4 regions of the Roseateles aquae genome follow, and region 3 is predicted to be linked to each of the others. Evidence: predicted binding sites of a transcription regulator. Region 3 holds the regulator's gene; each other region holds the start of a gene.
The links. The regulator FNR, encoded in region 3, switches genes on or off when oxygen is low (the NO sensors DNR and NnrR bind a similar motif). The targets are predictions, from matches to a motif close to TTGATNNNNATCAA.

Region 1: RQP53_RS00070 (acetyl-CoA hydrolase/transferase C-terminal domain-containing protein) is a predicted target of FNR. The motif match lies at 1,401-1,414, and genes of this name have one in related genera.
Region 2: RQP53_RS16140 (potassium channel family protein) is a predicted target of FNR. The motif match lies at 2,484-2,497, and genes of this name have one in related genera.
Region 4: RQP53_RS14490 (oxygen-binding di-iron domain-containing protein) is a predicted target of FNR. The motif match lies at 5,523-5,536, and genes of this name have one in related genera.

What each region holds. Positions count from the first base shown of each region.
Region 1 is NZ_JAVXZY010000001.1:11,977-19,721, forward strand. Features, by position in the region: gene RQP53_RS00070 (acetyl-CoA hydrolase/transferase C-terminal domain-containing protein) at 1-1,345, opposite strand, end outside; gene RQP53_RS00075 (GGDEF domain-containing protein) at 1,555-2,364, shown strand; gene RQP53_RS00080 (delta(1)-pyrroline-2-carboxylate reductase family protein) at 2,367-3,257, shown strand; gene RQP53_RS00085 (lipocalin-like domain-containing protein) at 3,280-4,410, opposite strand; gene RQP53_RS00090 (FtsX-like permease family protein) at 4,410-7,139, opposite strand; gene RQP53_RS00095 (ABC transporter ATP-binding protein) at 7,159-7,745, opposite strand, start outside.
Region 2 is NZ_JAVXZY010000006.1:306,935-314,679, reverse strand. Features, by position in the region: gene RQP53_RS16150 (hypothetical protein) at 1-776, opposite strand, end outside; gene RQP53_RS16145 (hypothetical protein) at 814-1,368, opposite strand; gene RQP53_RS16140 (potassium channel family protein) at 1,643-2,449, opposite strand; gene RQP53_RS16135 (hypothetical protein) at 2,568-3,146, shown strand; gene RQP53_RS16130 (hypothetical protein) at 3,190-4,935, opposite strand; gene dksA (RNA polymerase-binding protein DksA) at 5,040-5,744, opposite strand; gene RQP53_RS16120 (CobW family GTP-binding protein) at 5,997-7,034, opposite strand; gene RQP53_RS16115 (CorC family transporter) at 7,228-7,745, shown strand, end outside.
Region 3 is NZ_JAVXZY010000002.1:584,662-592,406, forward strand. Features, by position in the region: gene hemN (oxygen-independent coproporphyrinogen III oxidase) at 1-989, opposite strand, end outside; gene fnr (fumarate/nitrate reduction transcriptional regulator Fnr) at 1,178-1,912, shown strand; gene RQP53_RS07810 (hypothetical protein) at 1,993-2,295, opposite strand; gene RQP53_RS07815 (hypothetical protein) at 2,295-2,555, opposite strand; gene ccoG (cytochrome c oxidase accessory protein CcoG) at 2,565-4,016, opposite strand; gene ccoP (cytochrome-c oxidase, cbb3-type subunit III) at 4,050-4,964, opposite strand; gene RQP53_RS07830 (cbb3-type cytochrome oxidase subunit 3) at 4,961-5,137, opposite strand; gene ccoO (cytochrome-c oxidase, cbb3-type subunit II) at 5,150-5,773, opposite strand; gene ccoN (cytochrome-c oxidase, cbb3-type subunit I) at 5,793-7,256, opposite strand; gene ccoS (cbb3-type cytochrome oxidase assembly protein CcoS) at 7,296-7,478, opposite strand; gene RQP53_RS07850 (heavy metal translocating P-type ATPase) at 7,494-7,745, opposite strand, start outside.
Region 4 is NZ_JAVXZY010000005.1:341,792-349,536, reverse strand. Features, by position in the region: gene RQP53_RS14520 (3',5'-nucleoside bisphosphate phosphatase) at 1-137, shown strand, start outside; gene RQP53_RS14515 (DMT family transporter) at 194-1,093, shown strand; gene RQP53_RS14510 (L-threonylcarbamoyladenylate synthase) at 1,150-1,782, shown strand; gene RQP53_RS14505 (methyl-accepting chemotaxis protein) at 1,950-3,503, shown strand; gene RQP53_RS14500 (energy transducer TonB) at 3,533-3,883, shown strand; gene RQP53_RS14495 (glutaredoxin family protein) at 4,269-4,646, opposite strand; gene RQP53_RS14490 (oxygen-binding di-iron domain-containing protein) at 4,684-5,463, opposite strand; gene RQP53_RS14485 (BlaI/MecI/CopY family transcriptional regulator) at 5,664-6,032, shown strand; gene RQP53_RS14480 (M56 family metallopeptidase) at 6,025-7,745, shown strand, end outside.

The DNA of each region.
Region 1 (7,745 bases), on a different contig from region 3:
CGATGCGGGCGCGCTCCTCATCGCTGAGATCGCGCAGCCGTTGGTAGAAATCGCGCGGGCCGAGGAAAAAACCGCCGTGCATCACCTGACCACCGCGCCAGCGGGTGCCGAGCAGAGGCTGCAGCGCCTGCACCGCGCTGCGCTCATCCAGCCGCGCGCTGAAGACCTGACCCTCGGCATGCAGTTCCTCGCCGATCAGGCGCACCTCTGTCCGCAGCAGACCACAGTGCTGCAGAAAGCGCAGATCCTCGGCGTGCAGGGGGCTGGCAATGCGGCCGCTGGCCAGCAGGGCCTGCAGGGCACTGAGATTGGGGGCCTCGCCGAGCACGCCCAGATTGGCCAGCTGCTGCAGGCCGAGGTCGTCGAACACCTCGCGGCGCAGGAGGCCGGCGTCAATCAGGCGCATGAAGCCGTTGACGAACATTTCCGAGCAGCCGTAGAGGCCTTGATCAAAGCGCTGCAGTTCGCGCTCGGCGCTGCCGTCGGGGCACAGCGAGCTGAGGATGTGACGAAAGGCCGGGTTGTTCTGCTCGCGCACGATCAGCGCCTGGGCAATCGCATCGCCGAGCGAGCCGATGCCGATCTGCAGCGTGCCGCCATCGGGTACCAGGCTGGCTGCGTGCAGGCCGATCGCATAGTCGGCCCAGCCGACGGCGGCATTCGGCGGCGCAAACAGCGCGTGGCTGCTGCCCGGGGCGTCGATCAGCAGATCGACATGGCGCGCCGGGCACAAGGCGGTGCCGCCCATGAAGGGCAGCTGCTCGTTCAGCACGGCCACCCGCAGCAGCGGCCGGCCGGCAGCAGCCATCTTCTCGATCAGGTCCAGGGTCAGGTCGGGATTGCAGCTGAGGCTGAGCAGCGGTGGCCCCTCGGGCGCTGTGGGGTCAGGTCTTGCCGCCACGGCCTGGGCGATCAGGTTGACGCCCAGCGCCATCATGTCGCGCACCACAAAGCTGTAATTGGTGCTCACGTAAGCCTGCTGGGCCGCGCTGTTGTCCAGGTAGTCGCCGGTCTTCAGAAAGAACTCGTGAACCTCGATGTTCGGCGGCAGGGCGGCGGCGCGGGAGTCCTTCACATAGTCCAGGTCCGGGTAGTCGGCGAACACGCGCTCGACCAGCGGCTCCAGGAAATGCTGCTCCAGCTCGCTCTTGCCGACCGGCTTTTCCAGTGACAGCGCGGTAAAGATCTTCAGCCGGCGGCTGCCCTCGGCCTTGATGCGGCGGTAGAGCGCATTGACGAAGGGATTGGGTTTGCCCAGCCCCAGCGGGATGGCCATGACGATCTCGTCGCCCAGGCGGGCCAGTACCTCGTCGATGGCGGCGTCCATTCGATCGAATCGCTGCATGCGCTTGTCTCCGTTGTTCTGGCCTCCAGTGTCGGGCCGCCAAGACCTAGTCGCCTTGATATGTGACAAGTTGAGGGCGTGGCCATGTTATGGAATGTCCGCGCTGTGACATTTTGTTTCGTGTCGCCGGCCCCTGCTTTAGGGGGCTCGGCGGCCCGCAGCCTCCGCCTGTGCTGCAATACGGGTCTTGTACAAGATTCGGTATTGGGATGCAGTCAGATCAGTTCGATGAGCCACGCTGGCTGCCGGTGCTGGATCGCTGGGTGCAGAAGCTGGGCATGACGCGTGCCTTGCTACTGCTGTGCGGCACGGTCTGGTTGCTGGCGGTAGGCATGTCGCAGCTGGCGATCACGCTGATGGGCCAGGGCAATCGGACGATTGCCACGGTGAGCTCCAGCGTCTGCGCGCTGAGCATCACCTCGGTGTTCGGCTATGTCTTCTTGCGCCTGGTCGTTCACTTGGAACAGGCGCGCAAGAGCATGCTGCGCCATGCCACGCAGGACGCGCTGACCGGCACCTTCAACCGCCGCTACTTTCTCGAGCAGGTCGGCCGTGAATGGGCGCGGGCGCGTCGTTACGACACCGCCTGCGCGCTGCTGCTGATCGATGTGGATCATTTCAAGCGCGTCAACGACAGCTTTGGCCACCTCTGTGGCGATACCGTGCTGCGCCAGATCGCCGATGTCAGCGGCGAGACCCTGCGCCAGGCCGATGTGCTGGCCCGCTTTGGCGGCGAGGAGTTCATCGTCTTTCTGCCGCACACCGACCCGCTGGGCGCGCTGGACGTGGCCGAGCGCATCCGCGAGCGGGTCGAGGCGCTGAACCTCAGCTGGAATGGCAAATCGGTGCCGCTGTCCATCAGCGTGGGTGTGGCGGCGCTGGGCATCGAGCACCAGACCTTGGATCAGCTGATCCACGACGCCGACGAAGCGCTGTACGCCGCCAAGGCCTCGGGCCGCAACTGTGTGCGCGCCGGTGCCGGGCTGCTGCCGGGCCGCTCCAGCGTGTTCAGCGGCTGAGCATGCAGCTGCTGGATGCCGCGGCCACCGCTGCACGGCTGCCCTATGAACGCCTGATTCCCGCCGTGGCCGAGGCCATGCTGGCGCTGCGCGATGGTCGGCTGCACAGCTGCACGCGCAGTGTGCTGCCGCTGCCCGAGGGCGGCAGTTATCTGGCCATGCCTTGCACCGATGAGCGCTATGCGATCTGCAAGCTGGTCAGCGTCAATCCGGCCAATCGAGCCCGGGGTCTGCCCACCATCCATGGCCGCGTGCTGGCCAGTGACGCCGCTACCGGCGTGCCGCTGGCCTTGCTCGATGGCGCGACGGTGACGGCGCGGCGCACCGCCGCGGTCAGCCTGCTGGGCATCGAAACCCTGCTGGGCCGCCCCCCGCAAGACCTGACCCTGGTCGGCACCGGCCAGCAGGCGGCCAGCCATCTGGAGGCGTTGCTGAGCCGCTGGCCGGGCCTGCGCATTCGCGTGGTCGGGCGCACGCTGGCAGCGGCTGAAGCATTTGTTCGCCAGCAGCCCCGGGCTGGCCTGCAGGCGGCTTCATTGCCTGATGCGCTGCAGCGCTGCGACTGCGTGCTGGCAGCCACCACGGCGCTGACGCCGGTGCTGCCTGAAGGCATCGCCGACGCCACGCTGATCGTCGGCATTGGCAGCTTCACACCGCAGATGGCCGAACTGCCCAGCGGGGAGTTGCGCCGCCGCCAGGTCTTTGTCGACGATGCCGATGGCGCCCGCCACGAGGCCGGTGATCTGCTGCAGGCCGGTGTCGATTGGCAGTCAGTGCGTGGCTTGGCCGATCTGCTGGACGCTCGCCTCGCGCTGCCTTCGGGCCCCAAGGCCTACAAGACCGTGGGCCACGCGGCCTGGGATCTGGCGGCCGTGCATTGCGCGCTCGGTTGAAGCCTGCGCCCGGATTCAGTCCTCAGGCGATCTGCATCGCGCCGGCGTAGCCGGTCATCTCCAGATAGCCATGGCCCAGTAGACGGCCACTGGCATCGCTGAGCCGGGCGGCGCCTTCCCAATACAGCAAACCGGTGGAGCCGCGTGCGTCGATCTCCTGGGCCTCGAACCAGGCCTCGAGCTGCCAGCTGCCGGCCGGCGTCTGCAACTGCCAGTGCACGGGATAGCGGGCACGGCTGCTGGGGCTTTGCCAATGGCGCTGCGGCTGCATCGCGATGCTGGCCCGATCAAAGCGCTGGACCGCACCATCAGGGCGGCGCAGGCAGCCATCGGCCCAGACGCGACTGCCATCGGCGCGGCGCAGCTGGAACAGCGTCAGCGCGCTGCCATCGAACAGATTGATGCCCAGCCAGTCCCAGCCCACTGCGCGCTCAGCGCTGGCGCTGTCGGCGTTGCCAAGCAGCGAATCGCTCCATTCGTGGTCCAGCCAGGAGCGGCCACGCAGGCGCAGGTGGCGTTGGTCCAGCTGCAGCTCGGCCTCGGTGAGCAACTGCGGCATCGAGTAATAGCGGCTGGCCTGCTCGGGCGACGGGCCTTTCTGCGACCAGCCGTCCAGGCCTTGCAGCAGCGGCGCGGCCGGTGTTTGCAGCTGCAAGGCCAGCCGCCCCTGGGGCAGGCTGAACTGGGCCTGCAGCTGGCTGCCTGTCGAGCTGCCCGCTAGATCGCTGCGCCTCAGCTGCCAGTCACCCAGGCGCAGCACGCCATCGGCCTCGCTGCTGCGCGCATGGGCAAAGCCCTGGCGGTGCAGGCGCTGCTGATGCAGCTGGCGGCGGCCGCGCAGATCGCTGAGGGCCACATGGCCGAGCAACAGCTGGCGCGGCGCAAAGGCGCTGTCCAGCGTCTCGGCCCAGGCCTGGCGAATGCGGAAGAAGGTCAGCTGGTAGCCGTAGAGCGGCGCGCTATCCGCCGCAGACCCTTCGCCCAGCAAGCCGGTCAGGTACCACCATTCGATGGCTGTTTCGGGATGGCTGCCGTGGTCGCGCGGAAAGCGCAGGGCGGCACGGCTCAAGGCCGGCGCGGCGGGCGCCAGGCCGGTGCCGGCCGCGGCCAGCAAGGCCTGTAGGCAGAGGCGGCGGGATGGCAATGCGGCCATCACCAATCCTCCTTGACGGCACGCACCGCGTCGGCGCTGGCGGCAGCGCCGGCGGCGAACCAGGCGGTCAGGCCGCTGGCGGCCAGCACACTGGCCAGCAGGGCAGCGAGTGGCCGGGCGGGCAGGCTCATGTCCATGCTCCAGTGAAAACTCTGCGGGTTCAGCACAAAGATCAGCACGGCGCTGATCGCCAAGCCCAGGAGCAGGCCCAGCAGGCTGCCGGCGGCGCTGAACAGCAGCGCCTCGGCAACAACCATGCGGCGCAGCTGCGCGCCGGTCAGGCCCAGATGGCGCAAAAGGCCAAACTCGCGTCGACGGGCCAGCACCTGGGCCGACAGGCTGGCGGCGATGCCGAACAGGCCGACGCCCAGGCTGACCGCCTGCAGCCAGTAGGTCAGCGCAAAGCTGCGGTCAAAGATCGTCAGCGAAAAGCGGCGCAATTCGCCGGCGGCGGCCAGCTCGATGGTGTCGGCACCGTCGCTGCTTGAATCGCCGCTGGTCTCACGCGCCAGCGCCTGCAGTGCCTTGCGCGTGGTGGCCAGTTGCTCGGCCTCGGTCTGGCCCGGCGGCAGCGGCGGCAGCCACAGCGCCAGTTCGCTGATCATGGCGTCACCGCTCCAGCGCTGGTAGTCGCTCAGCGCCATCAGCAGGGCCGGGAACTGCCGCGCATAGTCACGCCACACGCCGCGCACAAAGCCCGTGAGCGGCACGCCACTGGCGCCAAGCGGTGGCAGGCTCAGCCGCTGGCCGGGCTGCAGGCGCAGCGCATCACGCATCGCCTCGGAGACATAGAAGGGCCGCAGGCCCGGCTCGGGTGCTGGCGCCAGCTCGCCCACCAGGGGCAGGCCTTGTTCGGCGTCCAGCGGGCGGGCCAGCAGCTGCACCGTCTCGCCTTGCAGCTGCAGCTGGCGCGTGCGCTGCGGGCTCAGCGTGGCGGCCAGGCCGCTGCTTTGCACCGCCGGCAGCAAGGCAGGCGGCAGCGGCATGCCATCCAGTGTCTGGCTGTGCAGGCTGCTGCGCAGATAGAGATCGGCCGGCAGCATCTGCGCCAGCCACTGCTCCAGCGATGCACGGAAGCTGCTGACCATCACCAGCATCGCCACCGAGAGGCTCAGCGCTACCAGCACGCCGGCCAGCATCCGCGCCGCTTCGCCGGCCTGATCGTGGGCGCGCTCGCGCACCAGCAGCATCAGGGCGCTATGGCTCTGGGCCGGCAGCAGGCGGCGCAGCGCGGCGATCAACGCCGGCACCAGCATGAGGCCGCCCAGCAGCAGGCACAGCATGGCCAGGTAAGGGCCGAGCGGAACGTCGTTCAGGCCGGGCAGGGCTGTCCATCCGGGCGGCAGCAGCGCGAAGAGGCCAGCCAGCGCCAGCAGCAAGGGCGCCAGCCAGCCGGGCAGGCGCTGGGCGCTGTCGCTGCCCAGGCCCTTCAACACCTGGGCCGGCGCCAGCCGGCGCAGCGCCCAGAGCGGCTGCGCAGCAGCAAGCAGGCTGGTGGCCAGGCCGAGCGCGCCGAAGCCGGCGGCCACCACTGGGTCGAGCGCCAGCTTGGGCGCGGCGCCCAGCAGGCCGGCAGCGCCAAAGCCGCTGGCCATGGCGCTGAGCGCGCCTTTTGCCAACAGCAGGGCCAGGCCCAGACCCATCAGGCTGCCGAGCAGCCCCAGCAGCGCGGCCTCGGCCAGCAGCAGGGCGCTGCGCTGCCGGGCATTCATGCCCAGCACGCCCAGCAGGGCCAGCTGCGGCAGCCGCTGTGCGACCGACAGCGAATACACGGCAAAGACCAGAAAGCCACCCACCAGCAGCGCCATCAGCGAGAGCACGCCGAGGTTGACGCGGTAGGCGCGCGTCAAGGCATTGACACCGAGCTTGTCCTCTTCGCCGGGGCTGCTGGCCTTGACGGTGGCGGGCAGCAGCCCGCTGGCCAGCGCTTCGCGGCGCCAGGCCTCGGGGCTGATACCGGGCTGCAGTCGCAGGCTGATCTGGTCCAGCGCGCCCTGGCGCGCGAGCGCGACCTGCAACGCCGCAATGTCCATCAGCGCCAGCGGCGGACCGGCCATGCCGATGCGGCCGGCAACGCGCAGCCTGAGCGATTGTGCGCTGCCGTCGGGGCGCGGCAGGCGCAGCTGGATCGAACCTGATGCTGCCTTTGAGGCTCCGCCGCCCGGGGCCAGCAGTCGCAGTGCCGCCTCGTTCAGATAGATCGCGTCAGCCGCCAGTAGTTCCGCCATCGTTTCCGCCAGCAGGGTGTTGTTGCTGGGCTTGGCCTCCTGCGCTGCATGGGCCAGTGGCTGCGGCAGCAAGGCTGGCTGCATCTGCGCCAGCTGCAACAGATCGAGGCCCAGCACCCGCATCGATGGGGCTTGCTTCAGTTCGCCAGCATCTTCGCCAGCATCTTCGTCGGCCGCTTTGGCTTGCAGCAGCTGCGCCTGGGCACTCAGCTGCGGCATCAAGGCCTGCAGGTCCTCCCGCTCGCTCAAGGCCTGAAACAGGGTTTCGCTGAGCGCACCTTGACCGGCCTGCAGTTCCAGGTCGGCCCGACCGCTGAGTGCGCGGCTGGCCGATTCAAATTCGGCCAGCGCCGAGGCATTGATCAGCTGCACCGCATAGGCCAGGGCAACGCCAAGTGCGATGGCCAGCAGGGCCAGCAGCTGCCGGCCGGCCTGATGGCGCAATGCCGGCCAGGACAGCTGGCGCAGCCAGCGCCACGACGGCAGGCTGCTCGAGCGCATGGCCGGACCGGGCCGCATCTCAGCCGAGGCGGATGCAGCGGTCCGCATGAGCGGCTGCCCGTTCCGAATGCGTGACCAGCAGGCAGGCCACACCCTGCTCGCGCACCTGGGCCAAGAGCAGCTGCAGCACCTGCTCGGCATGGCGGGCGTCGAGATTGCCGGTGGGCTCATCGGCCAGCAGCAGGGCCGGGCGGTGCACCAGCGCGCGGGCAATCGCCACCCGCTGCAGCTGACCGCCGCTCAGCTGGCGCGGCATGCGCTCGCCCAATGCGGCCAGGCCGACCGCGGCCAGCATGGCCTCGACCCGCGCCGGATCGCGGCGGCGCTGCAGCAGCAGCGGCAGGCCGACGTTGTCGCGCACCGTCAGATGGGGCAGCACATGAAAGGCCTGAAAAACGAAACCAAGCTTGTCGCGGCGCAAGGCCGCCAGGCCGGCTTCGTCGAGCAGGGCCAGGTCTTGCCCCTGCAGCAGCACCTGGCCGGCATCGATGTGGTCCAGGCCTGCCAGGCAGTTCAAGAGCGTCGATTTACCGCTGCCCGATTCGCCGATCAGGGCGACCAGCTCGCCCGCCTGCAGGGTCAGGGACAGCTCAGCAAACACCGGCG
Region 2 (7,745 bases), on a different contig from region 3:
TCGCGCATGCGTCCGCCAGCGGGCCAGCCAATCATGGTGTCATGCAGCACGCCCTGGCGCAGAAAGAAAAAGACCGGGGTTTCGAACCGGTCGATCATGGGCCAGTCGCTCAGGCGATGGATGAAGGCCAGATCGAAGGGCTTGTTGCGTTCGATCCAGGCCGCATGCTCGGACAGGTCCAAGGCGGAGTCGGGCAGCGACAGGAACACGGCCGCGTCGGCAAGCCGCCTGGCTAGACGCTGATCTGCCTGAATCTCTCTGATGGCCCGGGCGCTGAAGCCACAGCCGAGACCGGTGCTGATAATGACTCGCGGACGGGCGGCGATGTCCAGCCGGCTCAGCAGGGCTTCGCCGCGCCGATTGATGTGCCACAGGCGAAATCCGTCATTCGGCCAAGTCGCGCGCGGGCTCGCCAGCTTGGGCAGCCGGCACTCTCGCCATTGCGGCCTGCCCGCCACGAGTTGCTCGGCCTCGGGCAGCAACCACTGCGCGACCAAGACCCCGTAGGCCGCCTTGATGTGCCGACTGCTCAGCATGCCGGCATGCCGGGCCATGGCCAACAACGCCAGCCCAGCATTGAGCTCGTCAATTTCGATCCTGAAGGTATTGTCGAACCAGCGTTCCGTCTGCACATCCAGTCGCTCAAGCAAGTCGGCGTTTGAACCGACCCCGGCCGTGGCAGGCTGGCCGCTGACTGGCGCCGCTGCCCAGGTCAGCGGCAGCGCCCTGCTCAGGGCAAGTGCCCCAAACCGCTTGAGAAAGCTGTGGCGATCCATGCTCATGGGCGGCTGAGGCAGAGCGCTTTCCAGTGGCTCAGCAATTGCTCGTGCAGATGCGGCCGCCCGACGATTCACATGTTGCGCGGCCGATGCATTGGTAGTTGTCGTGATCACAAAGACCGCGGGCCGGGGTCGCCTGCGATAGCGCGGGCGCCAGGTAGGGGGCACAGAAATTGGCGTTGCTGATCAAACGATCTGTCGGGCTGGAGATGCGTGCGCCGCGAATCCCGGCGGCATAGTGCTGAACACCGAATAGCGAAAGCACCTGATAGATCTCGCTCACCGAGAGTTCCGACTCGAGATCGGTGTACTGGAAGGTGGTCAATCCCTTCTCGTTGAAGCGCAGGCTCTCGATGAAGCGCTTGCGAGCTGCAGGGGAAAGCTTGTTCAGCGGCGAATCGGGGAGCTTGCGGTTCAGGTACTCGGTCAGGTCCTGCGCACTCTTGATCGGGGCCAGTTGGCGCTGCAGCTCGATTTGATCGAGTGTGCGCTGGTCCGGGCCAGCAGTGTGCGCCGCCTCGTGGTTTTGGGCCGCTGCCAGCGTCGACAGACCGAGCAGCACGCAGATAAGAAAAGCCTCTTTCTTCATATCAATCCCTGTTCAATTGCGAAGACACCGCCGCAGGCCTTTATCAGTTGCGGCCGCGTCGATGTGCTGCGTATGGCAGCGGATTAAGGCTAAGCAGATGCATTGAAGTGGTCAACGTGGAAGGTATTTCAGGTGTTATTCGTAATGGCGCAATAACGTTATAAGAGAGTGACTAACGTGGATTTTTCTGAATGATTGACGGCGTTGGAACGCCGCCAGACGCAGACCTTCCTGGACCGTTGTATCAACAGGCCCGAGCCGGTAAGACGTCGCCTCAGGGTCGAGGTCTTGTGGCGTCTGTACTGGCTTGAGACTGCTCGGCGCGCATCTGGCGCAACTCTTCATGCAGGGCGCTGAGTTGGGCATGCAGGTCGTGCAGGATCTCGTGCTCGACGCGGCGCTCGGTCGTCTCGACCCACATCGCCGCGATGGCGGCGGTGACCAGCGAAAGCACCGCGTAGCCCAGCAGCACGACGAAGACGGCGAAGATCTTCGAGGCGGCGGTGGTGGGCACGATATCGCCATAGCCGACGGTGGCGGCGGTGGTGAAGGCCAGCCAGAGGCCGTCGCCCAAGGAATGGGCGCGGGGCTCAAGCGCCCAGAAGCCGACGCCGCAAAAGGCCAGCACCATCAGCGCCAGCAGCAGCAGGTAGGCCAGTCCGCCGCGGGTCAGCCAGGATTTGACCGCCCAGACCATGCGCACCAGGGTCAGCAGCGAAATCATCAGCCGGGCTGCGAGGGCGACGCCCGATTCCAGGCTGGGCGGCAGCGCCGCCGCCATCAGCAGGCCGGCGATCAGCATCAGGTCCAGGCCATTGCTGCGCAGGTACTGGCGCGGATGGCTGAGGTGTCGCGACACCCGCCACAGCGAGGTGGCCACCATCGCGGCAGCGAACAGATAGATCGCGATGGCCAGGGGCGTGGGCAGGTTCTCCAGCAGCTCGATATAGAAGGCTGGAATCGTCGCCAGCAAGGCGCACAGCACCGGCCAGCGCCACCAGCGCTCGGCGCGGGTGGCGGCCGCATTGAGGACGGTGGGCCGTGCCAGGCCCCAGGTGCGGGTGGTGAGTCGATGCGGCATGGTGCGAGGCTAAGCCTAGGGCCGGCGCCGCGAGTTGACAAGCGTCAAGCGCCTTGACAAGGCCAGGGCCGGCGTGGATGCTCCGCGCCGGGTCAATGGAGGCTCGAGGAGAAAAAAGATGAACAAGCGTCAGATTCGGGCGTTGGCATCGCTGATTGCGGCTGGCGGCTTGCTGGGCGGTTGTGCCACCGTGTCTGACGGTGTCGAGCAGTCCATTCAGCTCAGCGCGCAACAAGAAGGCGGGCAGGCCGTCGCTGGCGTGTCCTGCGTGCTGAGCAACAAGCTCGGCCAATGGCGGGTCCAGGCGCCTGGCGAGGTGCGTGTGAAACGCTCCGACGGGCAGTTGTTTGTCAGCTGTGAGTCGTCAGACTGGGTGATGGCCACATCGACGCCGGTCGCACAGGAGTCGGACAGCAAAGTCGGCAACTCGGCCGTCAAAGGCGCAGGCATAGGCGCGGGCATTGGCGTGCTGCTCGGCGTGCTGGCACCCATCACCTTGCCCTTCGTCGGCCCCATGGTCGGTGTCAGTGTGGTGGCTGGCGGGACGGTGGGCGCCGCCTATGGTGGCATCGCCGGTGCCGTTGTCGACGGGGCCAGCGGCGCTGCCTACGACTATGCACCGCGGATCGTCGTGCTGATGAAGCCGCGACCGCCCGCGAACGAAAAGCTTGCCGACCAGAGCACGCCAGCCGGCTGAACGGGATCGCCGCCTGCACGGCCGAGGCGGCTGTATCGGCGCCTCAGATTTGGCGGATCTTGATCTTTGCGTGTTCGTTGATGCCCATGGCACCGAAGAACAGTGCGACCAGCCGGTGGGTTTCCAGGAACTCGACGCTGCGGTTCTCACTGCGTCGTTGCAGCACCCAATTCAGCAGATCGCCGGCGGCCATGAAGTCCAGGCGGATCAGCTTGGGGCAGGCGATGCTGACCATGGTGGCGCTGCCGAGTTCGCTGCTCATCAGTTTCAGCGTCTCGCTGATATCGCCGCTGAGCTGACCCGACAGCTCCAGCTGCACGGCATTGGGCATGCGGGTCTGTTCGGTGATGGTCGACTCGAAGAAAACGGTCGGCTCGGGCGGCGGCGCAGTGCTGATATGGCCGGTGGTCGACAAGCTGTTGCCGCTGACCCGCACGCTGCACTTGCAACGCTCCCAGGACGGCGGTGAGACCTCGTAAGTGACGCAATAGTCGATCGCCGCCTCGTCGAACTGATCGGGGCGGTTGACCAGGCGCAGCGCTTCCATGCGCAGCATCCAGAAGGCCGGATCGACATCGCGCATGCCCACCGGGGCCAGGTCCTTGAGCTGCTGCAGGAAGTGGTCGCCGGCCAGCCAGCGAATGTCCAGATTGCGGCCCGCCCATTCACGGAACAGCTCGCGCAGCTTGGCGCAGCCTTCGGCGTCGAGCTGGCGCATGTCCTTCCAGTCCAGCACCCACGGCAGGGGCTGGCTCTCGCTGCGCGCGCGCAGCTGAGCGATGCTGTCGGCGTCGACGTATTCCGGAGCCGTCCAGCTGACACCACCGGGCATGCCGCGCGGCGGACGCTCTTTCTGCAGGCTCTCGGCCACCAGCTTGGGCATTGAGAACCATTGCGGTGCCGAGAGGCCGAACTGCTGCGCATAGTCCAGCGCCAACGCTTCGAACTTGGCCTGCTGGCCGCTGGCGCGGTAGAAATCAAACAGCACCAGCCAGGTCTCGGCATGCAGCGCGCGCAGGCCGCCATGCTGGGTCAGCTCGGTGAGGCTGCGCTCACAGCTGTCGTTATCGGCATTGGCGAAGGCGATCACGGCTTCGTCCAGCTCGGCATCGTGAACCAGTTCGGCGACCTCGATGGCCGAGGTCTCCGAGACCTTGAAGCTCAGGCCGGTCGGCTCCAAGGGCATCAGGTCGGGCAGCATGCTGGGCTTGGCATCGGACAGCGGCGACATGCCGCCCCCCATCACCGCCACCGCCGGGGCCGGCTGGGCTTCCAGGCGTTCGACCACCTCGGGCGGCGCGAATTGGCTGACGCGCGCCTGCCCGACCTGATCGGCAGGCACCGTCGGTGCGAAATGGATGGGCCGGGTGCTGGTCTCGAAGAAACCGGAAGACGGCCCGCCGCTGCCGCGCATCTGCGTGGGCGCGAAGCTTTCGCCGACCATCTGCTGCTCAATCTGGTCGATCTTTGCCTTGACGCCGGGGTCCATCCGCGAATTCGGCTCGCTGGCGCGGTCGGTTTCGTCAATGCGCGAGGAGGCGGCGCCCAGCGCGGCCAGCTGCTCGGGGGTCAGGCCTTCGCGTCGGATGCGGCGCAGCATGTCGAGCTCGCGCTTGCGCACGAAGTCGTTGCGACGCTTGCGCTCGACCATGGCGCGCAACTCGGCCTTGGCCAGATCGCTCTCGGGATCGTCCTGGCGGGAGTTGATTTCCGACCAGTCGGTGGTCGGGTTGGCGACAAAGCGCGCGACCTTGCGGAAGAAGCTCTCGCCGTCTTTCGTATCCGTCATGCGCTCTGGACCTGCTGAGGAAGTGAGGGAGGAAGGAGGTGGCGGCATTCGCGGCCCGCCAGTCGGCGACGGGCCGTCAAGGGGACGGCCTGTCGGCGCCTTCATCAATCACCAAACATCTTTTGCTTCAGCTCGCGACGCTGCTGGGCTTCCAGCGACAGCGTGGCGGTCGGGCGGGCGATCAAGCGGCCAAGGCCGATCGGTTCGCCGGTTTCATCGCAATAGCCGTAGTCGCCACTGTCCAGACGGGCCAGCGACTGCATGATCTTCTTCAGCAGCTTGCGCTCGCGGTCGCGGGTACGCAGCTCAAGCGCATGCTCTTCCTCGATGGTGGCGCGGTCGGCCGGATCGGGGACGATGGAGGTGTCTTCGCGCAAGTGCTCGGTGGTTTCTCCGGCATTGGACAGCACACCTTCCTTGAGTTCCGTCAGCTTGGCGCGGAAGAACTCGATCTGCTTGTCGTTCATGTACTCGGAGTCGGGCATGGCCAGGACTTCGGCATCGGTCAATTCATGACCAGCCTTGGTCTTCCAGGCATTGGCGAGCTTAGGGTCGGCTTTCACGGCGGGGCGGGGCGTTTCAATCACGGAACTACTCATTTGTCGCGTCGGCGGCTTCGGTGGGGCAAAACGGTCGGCGAAGCGGCTGTTGCCCGTGTGGTGGGCGCCTGCTTCGGCGGTCGCTACGGCGGCAGCATGCTCCTCGGCACGAGGCTTGGGGGCGGCTTTGCCTGCTTTTGCAGCCGGCCGCCCCGTGGCCACGGCAGCAGTTTGCGTCGTGGTGGATTTCGGGGCCGGGGTCTTGCTCACGTTCAGTCTCCTCGCAGGCTTTATACCTGCTTCATCGGGCTGTATTGCCACCGGGGCCGGTCATGACAACCGGTTTTGTGCCAATTTCGCACCAGGTTTGAGGCCTGGCCGGTCTTGGGCGCCGCGGATTGTAGCCAGCTTGGCTGTGTACTCAAGCAGTACCTTCTTAGGCGTCATCCCTGAGTGTGGCACCAGGGCCAGCAAATTCATACCACGTCTCGTCTGGATGAGGGGGCGGAGTACCTGGCCCGCTCAGGCCAGGCAGCCATCCAGCCCCTGCATCAGGATCTCCTTGGGCAGGTCGATGCCGATGAAGACCATCTTGCTGATCTTCTTTTCACCGGGCATCCACTTCGGGCCGAGGTCCGAGCCCATCAGCTGGTGCACGCCTTGGAAGATCACCTTCTTGTCGGTGCCCTTCATGCACAGCACACCCTTGTAGCGCAGCAGCTTGGGGCCATAGACCTGCACGATCGCACCAAGGAACTCTTCCAGCTTGGCCGGGTTGAAGGGCTTCTCGGCGCGGTAGACAAAGGACTTCACATCGTCGTCATGGGCATGGTGGTGCGGGTGGTCGCAGTGCTCGCCATGCTCGTGATCGTGATGATGGTGGTGGTCGTGATCGTCGGTCTTCAGGAAGTCCGGATCGATTTCCAGCTTGGCGTTCAGATTGAAGCCGCGCAGATCGAAGACGCGGGCGATCTCGACCTCGCCGAAATGCACCCGCTGCTGCGGTGCGCGCGGGTTCATGTGCTTGATGCGGTGGGCCAGCGCGTCGACCTTGACCGGCTCGGCCAGATCGCTCTTGCTGATGAAGATCTGGTCGGCAAAGCCAATCTGGCGGCGGGCTTCCTGGCGGGTGTTCAGCTGCTCGTCGGCATGAACGGCGTCGACCAGGGTCAGCACCGAGTCGAGCAGATAGCTCTCGGCGATCTCGTCGTCCATGAAGAAGGTCTGTGCCACCGGGCCGGGGTCGGCCAGGCCGGTGGTTTCGATGACGACGCGCTCGAAATCCAGCTCGCCGCGGCGCTTCTTGGCAGCCAGATCGGACAGCGTGGTGCGCAGGTCTTCACGGATCGTGCAACAGACGCAGCCATTGCTCATCTGGATGATCTGCTCATTGGTGTCGGCAACGAGGATCTCGTTGTCGATGTTCTCCTCACCGAACTCGTTCTCGATCACCGCGATCTTCTGCCCGTGGGCCTCTTGGAGAACGCGCTTGAGCAGCGTGGTCTTGCCCGAGCCCAGAAAGCCGGTGAGTATGGTGGCGGGAATGAGGCCTTGAGACATGGTGATCAGCTTTGCTTGGCGCCGACGAGGGCGTCGTGGAGAAGAGGCGATAAGAGGCGAAGAATTCTGCGCGGGAACCTGAGCCGCCCAGATGAGGGCGGCCGACTGTGTTTCAAGCCGGCGGGCTTGTCAACCTGCGAGTGTCACACAGGGCTGTTATTCTCAGCGTTCCGCTACTACGACACGAACACCTGTGTCAGAACCTCAGCCTAGTCGCTTCCCCCACGCCAAGAGTGGGGGGCATCGCAGTACCGCCGAACCGCGCGGGCTTTTGAATCGCATGCTGGAGTTCCTCCATCCGGGGCCGGACTCCACATCGGAACTGATTGAAACGCTGGCCGAAGCCGAAGCCCGCGAGCTGATTGCGCCCGAATCGCGCCAGATGCTCGAGGGTGTGCTGCGCATGGCCGAGCTGAGCGCCGGCGATGTGATGGTCGCCGCGCCGCGGATGGATCTGCTCGACATCGAATCCGGTTACGAAGAGTTGCTGGCGGCGGTGATTGATACCGGCCATTCACGATTTCCGGTCTACGAAGGGCAGCGCGACAACATCATCGGCATCCTGCTGGCCAAGGACTTGCTGAAGCTGCAGCGCGCGCCGGAGCTCAATCTGCGCACGCTGCTGCGGCCGGCGGTCTTTGTGCCGGAGAGCAAGGGCCTGAACGAGCTCTTGCGTGACTTCCGCTCCAATCGCAACCACCTGGCCATGGT
Region 3 (7,745 bases):
TCCGCATGGGTGCTGTAGCCCTGGAAGTTGCGATGCAGCCGCCCCTGGCGCTTGGCGACCGACAGCGAATCGGTCGGCAGCGCGAAGTGGTCCATGCCGATATAGGTGTAGCCGTGGCCAAGGAAACCGCTGATGGCGCCAGACAGCATGCGCACCTTGTCGCCCGCGACCGGCAGCAATGCGGCGTCGATGCGGCGCTGCGGCTTGAAGCGCTGCGGCAGATGGGCATAGCCATAGAGCGCAATACGATCCGGCTTCAACGCTGCCACCTGGGCGATGGTGCGGGCGAACGATTCCGGGGTTTGCTGCGGCAGGCCGTAGATCAGGTCGACATTGGTCGACTCGAAGCCCAGCTCGCGCGACTGCGCCATCAAGGTGGCGACGCTCTCGAAGCTCTGAACACGGTGCACGGCTTTTTGCACCGCCGGATCGAAGTCCTGCACGCCAAAGCTCAAGCGGTTGAAACCCAGCTCGCGCAGATGACGCAGGCGCTGCTCGGTGACGGTGCGCGGATCCACCTCGATCGACACCTCGGCGCCGGGCGCCAGCTTGAATCGGGCGCGAATGTCCTGCATCAGCCGCGTCAGCTCGGCATCGCTGAGGAAGGTCGGCGAGCCGCCGCCCAGATGCAGCTGCGACACCGTCTGCGTGCGCTGCAGCTGCGCCACCGTCAGGTCCATCTCCATGACCAAAGCATCAAGATACTCGGCGGCCTTGTCGTGATGCTTGGTGATGACCTTGTTGCAGGCACAGTAGTAGCACACCGATTCGCAGAATGGAATGTGCACATAGACCGACAGTGGCGTGCCGCCACCCACCATGCCGCCCTCGGCGCGTTGCACCAGGGCCTGGCGGTACTGCTCGGCGGTGAAAGCCTCGACAAAGCGATCGGCGGTGGGATAAGAGGTGTAGCGCGGCCCAGAGACGTCGAAGCGACGCAAGACTTCCTCGGTGATGCCCGGCAGGCTGTCAGCGGTTTGAGATTCCATGTCGCCATGGTGCCAAGCCTGCGCGCGCGGGGTTTGACCCAGGTCAAGCTTGCTGGGCAAGCCCGGGTAAACAATGCCCCCAATTCTTGAGGATGGTCATGTTCAATTCCGATTCCCATCTGGCAAACGATGTGCAAAGCGGCAACGGCATTGGTGCAAAGAGCGCTGCCCAGCCCATAATGCGCCACATGAATGCCATCCCGCCGATCAAATCCGAGCCCTTCAAGGTCGCCTGCTCCAGCTGCAATTTGCGCGAGTTGTGTCTGCCCGTTGGACTGAACTCGGGCGACCTCGAACGTCTGGATCAGCTGGTGGCCACCCGCCGCAACGTCAACCGGGGCGATACGCTGTTCCGCAGCGGCGACTCGTTCCAATCGCTTTACGCCGTTCGCACCGGCTTTTTCAAGACCTGCATCTCGGCCGAAGACGGTCGCGATCAGGTCACCGGCTTTCAGATGGCGGGCGAACTGCTGGGTCTGGACGGCATCAGCAATGACCGCCACTCCTGCGATGCCGTCGCGCTGGAAGACTCGCAGGTCTGTGTGATTCCCTACGGTCAGTTGGAAGAGCTGTCGCGCGAGTTCACCGATCTGCAGCACCAGTTCCACAAGATCATGAGCCGTGAGATCGTCCGCGACCATGGCGTGATGCTGCTGCTGGGCTCAATGCGTGCCGAAGAACGACTGGCCGCCTTCTTGCTGAACCTCACTCAGCGCCTGCAGGCCCGCGGTTTCTCGGCCTCGGCCCTGGTGCTGCGCATGACACGTGAAGAAATCGGCAGCTATCTGGGCCTGAAGCTGGAAACGGTCAGCCGCACCTTCTCCAAGTTCCAGGACGAAGGGCTGTTGGAGGTCAAGCAGCGCCAGATCCGCATCATCGATCAGGCCGGCCTGCAAAAGCTGGTCAACAGCGCACACTGCTGATCGGCCACAGCCTGCGGGCTGAACAAAGACGAAACCCGCCTGTGGCGGGTTTCGTTTTAGGGCTGATCAGATGATGGCGCTCAGCGTGGCCAGCCTCGCGGATGGGCGTCATCCGGCGGCTCGGGCAAGGTGGCCAGCGCCAGCGTCAGGCTGGCCGCCAGGCTGATCAGGGCCCAGAAAATCAGGAAGCTCAGCGTGTAGATGGCCTGCCGGGACAAGTCCATCGGCTGCTGACCGAACCAGCTCAGATCACTGGGATCGATGACGGCAAACACCAGCGCCTCGGTCACGCCGGCCATCAGAAAGGCTGGCCACAGCACATACATGGCCCAACGTCCCAGGCCCGGACGTTCGGGAATGCGCTGGGAGGTCGGGGCCAGCATCACTGACCGCCCGTGGCCGCGTGATTGCGTGCCTTGACTGCCGGCTGCATGGCCGCACTCTGCTCGGTGACGCTGTCAGCCGAAAGCCGGTCGCTCTTTTCAATCACCGGATCGGGGAATTTCAGCGCCAGCGCGAGCGTGATGAAACTGGCCACGACGACCACCGACGGGCCACCCACAACCAGCCACATCATCTTCTCGCGCCACCAGGAGGCCTTGCGCTGGCCGTACTCTTGCTCGCTTTGCGTTGATGTCGGCATCTGCCTCTCCTATCGGGGAACCACAAAAGTTGATTTCTCGCGCAGCGCGCGGGCGGCATCACCCGCCTGCGCTTCGCGCTGAATATCGAAATGGATCTCATGCGCGCCGGCGCCCGCCTGGGCAGCAGCCTCGGGTGGCACGCGCAGCGCCAGCGACAACCAGCGTGCTTCGGCCGCTGCCACGGTGACTTCGACGGGCTGCGTCAGCTTCAAACCCGGCAGGCCAGTGGCCTGCACGGTGTAGCGCTGCGGCGTTTCCGTTGCGTTCATGATCTGCAGCCGGTAGACATTCTCGATGTAGCCATCATCGACCAGCCGAGCCAGTGAGGCGCGATCCCGGACCACATCAACCTTGAAGGGCATCCGGGTGGCAATGCTGACCAGCAAGGCCACACACACCAGGAACAGGATGCCGGTGTAGATCAGCACGCGAGGCCGGAACATCCGACGCAGCAACTGCCCTCGGCCGAGGTGCTGGGCCATGCCGTTCTGTGTGTCGTAGCGGATCAGGCCACGCGGGTAGCCCATCTTGTCCATCACGCCGTCGCAAACGTCGATGCAGGCCGCGCAGCCTATGCACTCGTATTGCAGGCCCTTGCGAATGTCGATGCCGGTCGGGCAGACCTGCACGCACAAGGTGCAGTCGATGCACTCGCCCAGGCCCAGCGCCTTGGGATCGGCCTTCTTGCTGCGTGAGCCGCGCGGTTCGCCACGCTCGGCTTCGTAGCTGATGATCAGCGTGTCCTTGTCAAACATCGCGCTTTGAAAGCGCGCGTAAGGACACATGTATTTGCAGACCTGCTCACGCATATAGCCAGCGTTGCCGTAAGTGGCAAAGCCGTAGAACAGCACCCAGAACAGCTCCCAGGGCCCCAGCGAGAGGCTGCGCACTTCAGCGGCCAGCGTCTGCAGCGGCGTGAAGTAGCCAACAAAGGTAAAGCCGGTCCACAAGCCAATGGCGATCCATGTCGCCTGCTTGCCGGTCTTGCGCCAGAGTTTTTCGAAGGTCCAGGGGCCGGCGTCCAGCTTCATGCGCGCGGCGCGGTCGCCTTCGAACTTGTGCTCCACCCACATGAAGATCTCGGTATAGACCGTCTGCGGGCAGGCATAGCCACACCACAGTCGGCCAGCGACTGCGGTAAACAAAAAGAGCGCGTAGGCTGAGATCAGCAGCAGCGCGGTGAGGTAAATGAAGTCCTGCGGATACAGGACCAGGCCGAAGATGAAAAAGCGGCGGCTGCCCAGATCGAACAGCACCGCCTGACGGTCATTCCATTGCAGCCACGGCAGCCCGTAGAAGACGAGCTGCGTGACCCAGACCAGCACCCATCGCCAAGTCGCAAACCAGCCACTGACAGCGCGCGGATAGATCTTCTTCTGCGCCTGGTAGAGCGACACCATTTCTACCGCGGCGTTGTCGCCGGGCCTGATCTCGGAACTGGTGTCGCTACTGCTGCTCATGACTGGAGGGCTTGACTCAGGGGATTGGTACGATCACTTGCCGGCGACAGCTGTGCCTTGCGACAGGCTCCAGACATAGGCCGCGAGCACATGGATCTGCTCGGGGCTCAGGCGCGACGTGTGGGCCGGCATGACATTGTTCTTGCCGTTGTTGACCATATTGATCACCGCCTCTTCGCCCCAGCCATGCAGCCAGACCTTGTCGGTCAGGTTCGGGGCGCCCAGTGCCTGATTGCCCTTGCCATCCGCACCGTGGCAGGCCGCGCAGACCGCGAACTTGGGCTTGCCGAGCTGCGCAGCGATCGAGTTATGCGGGCTGCCCGACAGGCTCAGCACATAGTTCGCCACGTTGCGCACATCCTCGGGCGTACCGACCGCCGCAGCCATCGGCGGCATCACGCCGTTGCGGCCCTTGGTGATAGTCTCGATGATGGTCTCATGAGCGCCACCATAGAGCCAGTCGTTGTCGGTCAGGTTGGGGAAGCCCTTGGACCCCTTGGCGTCGGAGCCATGGCAGCCGGCGCAGGTGTTGGCGAACAAGCGTTCACCAATACCCATGGCCTGCGGATCCTTGGCCAGCTGCTCGGCCGTCTGTGCCTTGTACTTGGCATAGACGCCTTCCAGCGCGGCACGTGCCTTGGCCTGCTCGGCCTCGTACTGGCCGGCGCTGCTCCACTTCAGGCTGCCTTCATTGCTGCCCAGGCCCGGGTACATCGCCAAGTAGATGCCGGCAAAGACGACTGTCAGCACGAACAGGCCCATCCACCAGCGCGGCAGCGGGTTGTTCAACTCACGCAGGTCTTCGTCCCAGACGTGGCCGGTGGTGTTGTCATTGGCCATGACCTTGCGACGGCTGGCAATCAGCAGCAGCACGATACACAGCACCAGACCGAGAATGGTCGCGCCGGCCACAAAGGTCGACCAACCGCCGGAGAAAAAGTCACTCATTCCGACCTCCTTGCGAAGGGGTTAGCAGCGGCCCCACCGTCGTCCATCAAGGGCAAGGCAGCCATCTCATCAAAACCCTGCTTGTTGCGCTTGGAATACGCCCAGACGGCGATCACCACAAACATCAGCAGGGACAGCAGCGTGAAACCCGCTCTCAGATCATTGAGATCCATCTCGATCTCCCTTTACTTGAGCGCGGTGCCCAGCACCTGCAGATAAGCGATCACGGCATCCAGCTCGGTCTTGCCCTTGACTTCATCGCCAGCCTTGGCGATCTCGTCATCGGTATAGGGCACACCGACGGTGCGCAACGCGCGGAACTTCGGCGCCATATCGGCCGGGTTGACCGTCGCCGTGGCCAGCCAGGGGTAAGCCGGCATGTTCGACTCGGGCACCAGATCGCGCGGATTGGTCAGGTGGATGCGATGCCATTCATCGCTGTACTTGCCACCGACGCGATGCAGATCCGGACCCGTACGCTTGGAGCCCCATTGGAAGGGGTGGTCGTAGACAAACTCGCCGGCCACCGAGTAGTGCCCATAGCGCAGCGTCTCGGCGCGGAAGGGGCGGATCATCTGCGAGTGGCAGTTGTAGCAGCCCTCGCGGATGTAGACGTCCCGGCCAGCCAATTGCAGCGCGGTGTAGGGCTTCAGACCCTCGACCGGCTGAGTCGTCGAGCGCTGGAAAAACAGCGGCACGATTTCCACAATGCCGCCAACGATCACCGTCAGCAGCACCAGCACGATCATCAGGAAGTTGCTGGTTTCAATCTTCTCGTGACCAGCGACGGCATGATTTGCATTTGCCATTTGTATTTCTCCGTCTGCTTCAGGCGTGGACCACGGCCGGGATGCGCACGGCTTGCGCCTTGCCCACCTGCACGGTCTTGACCACGTTCCAGGCCATGATGCACATGCCAGTCAGATACAACAGACCACCGCCCAGGCGGATCACATAGAAGGGATAGGTCGCCTTCACGCTCTCCACAAAGGTGTAGACCAGGGTGCCATCCGGGTTGACCGCACGCCACATCAGGCCCTGCATCACACCGGCAATCCACATCGCAGCGATATAGAGCACGATGCCGATGGTGGCCACCCAGAAGTGCAGCTCAATGGCGCGCTTCGAGTACATCTCGGTGCGGCTGAACATGCGCGGGATCAGGTGGTACAGGCAGCCCATTGAGATCAGGCCGACCCAGCCCAGCGCGCCCGAGTGCACGTGACCAACGGTCCAGTCGGTGTAGTGCGACAGCGCGTTGACCGTCTTGATCGACATCATCGGACCTTCGAAGGTCGACATGCCATAGAAGGACAGCGAGACGATCAGGAACTTCAGGATCGGGTCATCACGCAGCTTGTGCCAGGCACCCGAGAGGGTCATGATGCCGTTGATCATGCCGCCCCAGCTCGGTGCCAGCAGGACCAGTGAGAACAGCATGCCCACCGATTGCGCCCAGTCCGGCAGCGCCGTGTAGTGCAGATGGTGAGGACCGGCCCACATATAGGTGAAGATCAGCGCCCAGAAGTGCACGATGGACAGGCGATAGCTGTACACCGGGCGGCCGGCCTGCTTGGGGATGTAGTAGTACATCATCCCGAGGAAACCTGCGGTCAGGAAGAAGCCCACGGCATTGTGGCCATACCACCACTGCACCATGGCATCCTGCACGCCGGCATAGGCGGAGTAGCTCTTGGTCAGGCTGACCGGGATGGCAGCGCTATTGACCAGGTGCAGCAGGGCCACGGCGATGATGAAGGCGCCGAAGAACCAATTCGCCACATAGATGTGCCGGATCTTTCGCGTGCCCACGGTGCCGAAAAACACCACAGCGAACGAGACCCAGACCAGCGTGATCAGGATGTCGACCGGCCATTCCAGCTCAGCGTATTCCTTGCCGGAGGTGATGCCCAGCGGCAGCGTGATCGCCGCAGCCAGAATCACCAGTTGCCAGCCCACAAACGTGAACCAGGCCAGACCGGGCGCGAACAAGCGCGTCTGGCCGGTGCGCTGCACCACGTGGTAGGCCGTCGCAAACAGCGTGCAACCGCCGAAGGCGAAAATCACCGCATTCGTATGCAGCGGGCGCAAGCGCCCGTAGCTCAGGAAAGGGATCCCCAGATTGAGTTCGGGCCAGGCGAGTTGGGCGGCAATGATGACGCCGACCAACATACCGACAATGCCCCATAGAACCGCGGCGAGCGCAAACGCGCGCACGACGCCGTCCTCGTATACCGGCCCCGCCGGCTGCGACAGTCCACCCGGACCAGCCGCTTGAGCAACACTTGCCATTGACGTGCTCCTTCCAACACTAGATTGACGACGGCATTCTTAGGGGATTACTTTGGTCACAGCTTGATCGCCATCAACCTGTGCTGTTTCATCTTCCAGAATGCGCTCACCTTCACGCACCAAATCGTCCATCTGCCCGTTGTTGATCGCCCAGCCAAAGACGCCGACGATCAACAAGACCAGCACCACGGAGAGCGGAATCAAGAGATACAAAATTTCCATCAGCGTCTTCTTGGCTCAGACGGCTCGCGCGCGCACCGACACAGTGGCGCCGCGCGGCGGCGAAGCAGGCTCATGGCGCGGCACAGCGTCAGACAGCGGCCGCCCCAAACGCAAAGCATTGAGGATCACAAACAGGGAACTGGCTGCCATGCCGATGCCCGCTGCCCACGGTGGCAGCAGGCCAAGCAAGGCCAGCGGAATACAAGCCATGTTGTAGGCCGCGGCCCAGGCCAGGTTCTGGCGGATCACGCGACGGGTACGCACGCT
Region 4 (7,745 bases), on a different contig from region 3:
GCCTGCTGGCTTCGCGTGGCTCTGACTTCCACAGCCCGACCGAGAGCCATACCGATCTGGGCAAGCTGCCCGATTTATCCGGCCGGCTGACGCCCGTCTGGCAAGCGCTGGATGCGCGCATTCAACGCCCGTCTTGAAGGCTGCTCCAGCCCCATCGCGGCCTCCCGCCGGGAAGCATGCCGGCCTGGGCATCGTGCTGATCCTGCTGATGGCAGCATGCTTTGCCTCGATGGACAGCACCATCCGCTTTCTCGGCGCCTATGTGCCGGTGCTCTTGATCCTCTGGGCGCGCTACAGCGTCCAGGCCCTGAGCATGGCCATCTGGCTGGCCTGGCGACGCTGGCAACGCGGCGGCCAACCGTTCCGGGCCGCCCATCCACGCTTTCAGCTGATCCGCGGCCTGCTGCTGCTGGCCACCAGCGCGATGAGCTTCTACGGTGTGCAATACCTGCCGGTGGCGGAGTTCACCGCGATCAATATGCTGACGCCGGTGGTTGTCACCCTGCTGGCCGCGCTGCTCTTGCATGAGAAGACCTCGGCCTTGCGCTGGGCACTGGTCATCGGCGGCTTTGCCGGCGCGCTGATCGTCATGCGCCCGGGCAGCGGCGTGCTGGGCTGGCCCGTGCTGTTCCCGCTGGCCGGCGCCTTCAGCTATGCCAGCTTCCAGATTCTGACCGCGCGTCTGGCCGCCCTGGAAGACCCCTTCACCACGCATTTCTACACCGGCCTGGTCGGCGCCCTGCTGCTGAGTCTGCTGCTGGCCTTGGGGCCCTGGCCGGCCACGGCGGCCCTCCCGCAGCTGGCGCCCTGGCACTGGGCCGTGCTTCTGGCCATAGGCGCGCTTGGCACGCTGGGCCACCTCTTGCTGATCCTGGCCCTGGGCCTGGCGCCAACCAGCACGCTGATGCCTTTTGTCTATGTGCAGATTGCCTTTGCCGCGGCGATTGGCTGGTTGGCCTTCGGCCATGTGCCGGACCGTTTCGCCTGGCTGGGCATGCTGGTGGTCAGCGCCTGTGGTGCCGCCTCGGCCTGGCTGAACGTGCGCCGGTCGGCCACGCACTCGCCGCTGGCTTTGGACACCAGCAGCGACTGAGCCCGCGCGGCATCCGCGCCACAGCGCGATGCTGCGGCGCGGACCACAATCGGGTCATGGCGCAATTCTTTGAAGTCCACCCGGACAACCCGCAGGTCCGCTTTCTGAAGCAAGCGGTGCAGATTCTTCACGGCGGCGGCGTGGTCGCCATCCCGACCGACTCCAGCTATGCGCTGGTCTGCCACCTGGACGACAAGGCCGCGGCCGACGCGCTGCGACGCATTCGCGGCGTCGACGACAAGCACCACCTGACCCTGCTGTGCCGCGACCTCAGCGAGTTGGCCAACTACGCGCGGGTCGACAACCGGCAGTACCGGCTGCTCAAGCTGGCAACACCTGGCCCCTTCACCTTCATCCTGCAGGCCACCAAGGAAGTGCCACGGCGCGTGTCCCATCCCTCGCGACGCACCATTGGCCTGCGCGTCCCGGACCACAAGGTGACACTGGAACTGCTTCAGCTGCTCGGCCAGCCGCTGCTGGCCACAACCTTGATACCCCCCGGTGAAACCGAGGCGCTGAACGACGCCAACGAGATTCGCGAGCGCTTTGACAATCAGCTGCAGGCCATCGTCGATGCCGGCGCCTGCCCGCTGCAGGCGACCACCATCGTCGACCTCTGCGGCGACGAGCCGGTACTGCTGCGTCAGGGCCGCGGCGATCCTGCAACACTGGGCCTGAGCATCGAATGAACAGGCGGAACTTGTACCGCCTTTCCGACGCCTCAGGCGCTAAAGTTGGCTGGCATCCTGCCGAAGTGATTGTGCAGTGAGGCCTAACGCTGTACCGTGCCGCTGGAGCGGTGGATGCATGCGTTGGGCGTCTGTCTGAATACCGCTTCTTTGATGAGGGGCCGAGCATGAGCCTTTTGACCCGCTTGCGAATCAGCCAGCGTCTTGCCCTGAGCTATGGGCTACTCATCGTCCTGCTGATAATCATCGGCAGCTACGGCGCATCCAGCGCCAATCGTCTGTCCAAGGACCTGGATACGACGGCCAATCTGAGCCTGGTAAAGATCGCCGCGGCCAATTCGCTGGAGGGTCAGGTCAATGTCATTGCCCGCGCCTCCCGCGATCTGCTGCTGCTCGACGAAGCCGGCCAGATCAAGAAACAGAAGGCCGCCATCGACAACGCGCTGCAGGAAAGCGAGAAGCAACTCGCCAGCCTGGAGGGCAAGATCGACGGCAGCAAGGAAACCGAGTTGATTGGCCAGGTCAAGGAGCGTCAGGCCAAGTTCTTTGCCTCGGTCGTTAAGTTCCGCAAGATTCAGGTCGATGGCAGCCCCGATGAAGCCCGTGAGAGTCTGATCACCGACGTGCGCCCCGCCCAGCAGGCTTATCAAGAGGGCTTGAAGGGGCTGGTCGACTTGCAGTTCGAAAGTGCCCATGATCTGGCCAGCGCCGGCGGTGAGGTGGCCAAGACATCGGTCGTCGTCACTGTCGTATTGGTCATCGTCGCGGTCGCCCTGGGCGGCGGCGGCGGCCTGCTGATCTCGCGCTCCATCGTGGGTCCGGTTCATACAGCGCGTGCGGCAGCAGAGTCGATCAGCAATGGTGATCTGACCCATGACATTCGCGCCGATGGCACCGACGAGCTCGGCCAAATGTTGCAAGCCATGCTTGAAATGCAGACGGCACTACGTGGCGTGGTCAGCAGCGTCAGCTCCGCAGCCAGCGAAGTCGCGCAGAACTCACAGCAGATTGCCGGTGGCAACAACGATCTGGCCGACCGCACGGCCCGTTCGGCCTCCAGCCTGCAGACCACGGCAGCCTCGGTCGAGGAAATCGCTGCCAATCTCAGCGGTGCCAGCGAGTTGACCCGCAAGGCCGCCAGCATCGCCGGCAAGGCGCGTCAATCGGCCTCGGCCGGCGGCAATGCTGTGGCGCAGGTGGTCGCCACAATGCAGGACATCAGTGCCAGCTCCAAGAAAATTGGCGACATCATCGGCGTCATCGATGGCATCGCCTTCCAGACCAATATCCTGGCGTTGAATGCAGCGGTGGAAGCGGCCCGTGCCGGCGAGCACGGCAAGGGCTTCGCGGTGGTCGCTTCCGAAGTGCGCGCCCTCGCTTCACGGGCTGCCTCGGCCGCCAAGGAAATCAAGGTGTTGATCCAGGAGTCGACCGTCAAGGTGGAGCAAGGCACTGGCCTGGTCAACAACGCCGGGCAGACCATCCACAGCGTCGTCGACGAGGTCAACAATATGGGCCAGCTGATCGAGGAAATCTCCCACTCGGCCCAGGAACAGGCCATGGGCGTGGGTGTTGTCAACAACGCGATGAACGAGTTGGACCGCAGCACTCAGCAAAATGCCAGCCTGGTCAGCGAACTGACCCGCTCAACGGAAGCGCTGACCGGTAGTTCTTCGCGCCTGCTCGAAGCCGTCGGCTTCTTCCGCACCGGCCATCACTGAAACTACAGCTTCTTCACGGAGGAAAGACAATGAGCCCATTCCAGAGCGCTTCGTCTGTGTCGCAATGGACGCGTCGCGTGCTGCTGCTGTGCTGTGCAGCCCTGTTCGCGATTGCCGTGCAGGCTTCGCCCAAGGTCGTCAAGAAGGTGCCGCCCGAGTTCCCGCGTGAGGCCACCCAGCGCGGCGTGTCAGCCGGCTCGGTGAAGGCCAAGCTGAGCATTGATGCCGAAGGCAAGGTGACCGAAGTGTCCATCATGGAATCGGAACCACCGCGCGTCTTCGACAGAGCCGTTACGCGCGCGCTGATGGAGTGGCGTTTTGAAGGCAACGGCGAAAAGCAAACCCACGAAGTCAAACTCGTCTTCAAGGCAGAGGATTGAGACGGGACCGAAGGCAAGCCCTGCGGCTTGCCTGACGCCCGGCGAAAGCCTGCTGGCCTGCAAGCCGGCAGGCATGAGGCGCGACCGAGAACAGGCCCTGCGGCCTGTTCGACGCCTTGCGAAAGCTGAGCGGCTTGCAAGCCGCTCGGCATGAGCTGCGACCGAAGGCAAGCCCTGCGGCTTGCCTGACGCCCGGCGAAAGCCTGCTGGCCTGCAAGCCGGCAGGCATGAGGCGCGACCGAGAACAGGCCCTGCGGCCTGTTCGACGCCTTGCGAGAGCTGAGCGGCTTGCAAGCGCGGGCCGAAGCGTCAAAACCCATGCAAATGCCAAGTCGTCTGGCGCCTCCTTGCCCCGGATGACCTCGTGCATGAGCTTGAGCGCGGCCTAGCCATCGAGCATCGCTGCCAGCCGCGACGCGTCCCAGCCCGACAAGACCTGACCCCGCAAAACAAAGGTCGGCGTGCCCACCGCTTGCAAGCGGCGAAACAAGGCCTCGCAATTCGGCTCTTTGCCGATGTCGCACTCGCTGTAGGGAACCCGTTCGGCATCAAGCCAGCGACGCGCGCGCAAACAGACCGCACAGTCCGCGCTGCTCAACATCAGCAAGTCTGCTGGCTGCAAATGTGCGGCGCGCAGTCGCTCCGCCGCCTGTGCGCCACGCCAATGCCCAAGGCCGGCGACAGCGCCGCTCAGCGCCACAACCAGAATGCCCAGCGGCAACAGTTGCCGCCAGCGGCCAGGCTTGCTCAATGATTCGTCCATCCAGCCATCGTAGGGCCAGACGGCATGCTGCGACGGCTTACTGTGGCACGCGATAGTCCGCACTTCCCATCAGGTCAATGCCGCAATCCAGCCGCTCGGCCCAGTCGATGAACTGAGCCACCGCTGGCCCAGCCATCGGCGCACCGTGCTGCGGCACGATCATTGATATTTCCAGCCCACGTACCATCTGGGCCCACAGCCGCAGCACCTTGTTGCTGACCATATAGCGGCGATGGAAGCCTTCCATCCGCGGCAGGTGCTTGGCCAGATCGGTGACCGGTTTTTCCGGATTCAGATCATGGCCGATTGAAGCGCCAAGGTCGCCGGAAAATAGGATTTTGCTGACCGGGTCATAGAACTGGAAGTTGCCTTCTGCGTGCAGGAAATGCGCCGGCAAGGCCAGCAACTCGAAGCTGCTGGGCCCCTCGCCCAGACGCAGCCGCGCCCCAGCGTCCGCAATGCCGACGATGCGGCCGGCGGTCTTGCCGGGCTTGCAGAAATGCGGCGCAAAGCGCTCCCAGATGCGCGAGATGTAGACCGGCGCCGTCGTCGCGGTCATCCAGCGGTCCAGCGAGGCGATGATGTCCGGATCGGCGTGAGAGGCCAGGATGGCGGCCAGCTTGTGCGGCGCGAAATGCTGGGTCATGCCCAGATAGAGTTCGTTGTAGGCCAGATTGCCGCCCGGATCGAGGATGGCACCGGTGTCGCCATTGACGAGCAGGAACTGGTTCGACTGCACCGCCTCGTCTTCTTCCAGGCTGAGTTTGGAAAACATCAGGCAGACATGGCTGTCGCGGCGGAACAGTTCGATCGGCATTGGAATCACTCCCTCCAGGCTTTGATGCCGCACTCTAGGCCGAGCTCCGCAGCGTCGGCTTGAGGCATATCAAGCACGCCCAAATTCCGCTCGGGCAAGACCTGACCCCAAAGACACTGCCCATCACGCACAAGCCCTGTTGACAGCTTCGATTACAAGCGTAATCATTGCTGAACATTTACAAGCGTAAACGAAACACCATGACAAGCATCAGCGATGCAGAGACACAGGTCATGCAGATCCTCTGGGATCGGCATCCCCTCACCAGCGAAGAGATCGCTGCCGACCTGTCCGACAAGCAGGACTGGCAATTGGCCACGATCAAGACCCTGATCAACCGCCTCTTGAACAAGGGCGTGATCCACGCCGAAAAAGACGGCCGCCGTTACCTCTACAGCCCGCTGCTCAGCCGCGCCGATTGGCAGGCCAGTCAGGGCCTGGGCCTGTTGGACAAGTTGTTCGGTGGCAGCCTGGCGCCGCTGGTGGCGCAGTTTTCATCGCAGCGCCGGCTCAGCCCGTCCGACCTCGCAGCGCTGAAGCAGTTGATCAAGGACTATGACAATGAATGATCGCCTGCCCCTGCTCTGGCCCCTGCTGCTGCAGTGCAGCCTGTGGTTCAGCGTGGCCGTGCTCGCTGTGGTGGTACTGCGGCTGGCTTGCCGCCGCTGGCTGGGCGCCGGCGCCGCCTATGCCTGCTGGCTGCTGCTGCCCGCGCTGCTGCTGGCGCGCAGCCTGCCGAGCCCGCTCCCTGCGGTGCCTGCCGTTCAGCCGGTACTGGGTTTCACTCAGCAACAGGTACAGCGACTCGCACCCACCGAGCCGACCCATTCGTCTCGCACGAGCAGCCCGACGCCGACAATCCTCAGCCTCCTATGGCTCGCCGGTAGTTTGGGGCTTTTGGGCGCCGCGACCTGGCAGCAGTGGCGACTGAGCCGCCGCGCCAGCCCTTCGAGCGACGAACACTCGCCGCTGCGACTCCCGGCGGGCTGCAGCCCGGCGCTGCTGGGCCTGTGGCGCCCGCGTCTGGCCCTCCCGCGGGATTTCGAACAGCGCTTCAATGCTGCTGAGCAGCGGCTGATCCTCGCCCATGAAGCGGTGCATGCACAACGCCATGACAACGCCTGGAATCTGCTCGCCCTGCTGCTGCTGGCCTTGCAATGGTGCAATCCGTTAGCCTGGTGGGCCTGGGCACGGCTGCGCGCTGACCAGGAGTTGGCCTGCGACGCCGCGGTGCTGGGCCCTCTTCCAGCCACCGAACTAGCCGTCTATGCGCAGGCGCTGCTGAAAGCCGAGCAGGCCGAGGCCATGCCGAGCCTGAGTGGCGCCTGGATGCGTCGCCACCCTGCCATCGAGCGAATGCGCTGGCTGCAGCGACACCGCCATGATCAGGCGCGCCGCACGGCGTCACGTATCACGCTGTTCATCAGCCTGTTGCTGGGTACAGGCGTGGGACTGGCCAGTCAGCCTGACGGTCCAGACACCGGAACAGGCAAGGGTGCCGCCAGCAAAGCTGACCAGCTGGCCTTGGTCAGCATAGGACTGCCGGACGGCCGACAGCTCAGTCTGCAAACCCGCATGGTCTTGCCCGCCAAGCTTGCCAGCGATGCCGGCTACAGCCTGACGCAGACTCGCATCAATGCGCAGCAACTCGGTAGCGAGGGCTGGTGTCTTGAACTCAGCACTCGGCACCATCATGACGGCGCGGTGCAGCGCCTGGCCCAGTTGCTGGATGGCGCTTGCCAGCTGCCCCGCAGTGCGCCCGAGAGGCTGCGCGCGTCCGCCACGGACTTGCCGGTGCTGGACACCCACGGTCGTCGCCTCAGCCTGCGAATCGCCCTGCGCGATGCAGGCGCTAGTCCGCCCTTCCCCTATAGCGACGCACAAATCGCTGCGGCGCGCACGTTGGCGGCCGAACTCAGAGCGCCGATACGCCTGGAATTGAGCTTGTCTGATGGCGCGCGGACGCTTGGATCGCCCACGGTACAGGTCCAATCCGGCGCGCTCGCGGAACTCGATATCGAACCGGACCAGGACCACACCCAGACGCGCTGGCACCTTTCGCTGCGCCCGACCCCTCTGCCGGACGGCATGCTGCTGCTGGAATTGGAGCTTCAGCAGCCCGGCGAAGCGCCCTTGCACACCCGACTGCTCATGGCCGACAGCCAGCGCGCCAGCCTCGAAACCAGCGGCCCCGACGGTCAGCGCAAACTCAAGCTGGAGGTGCTGAGCAAGCAGCTCAGCCCACGCAGCGAAGCCAGACCCGAGCTCGCTGCAAAGGCGAT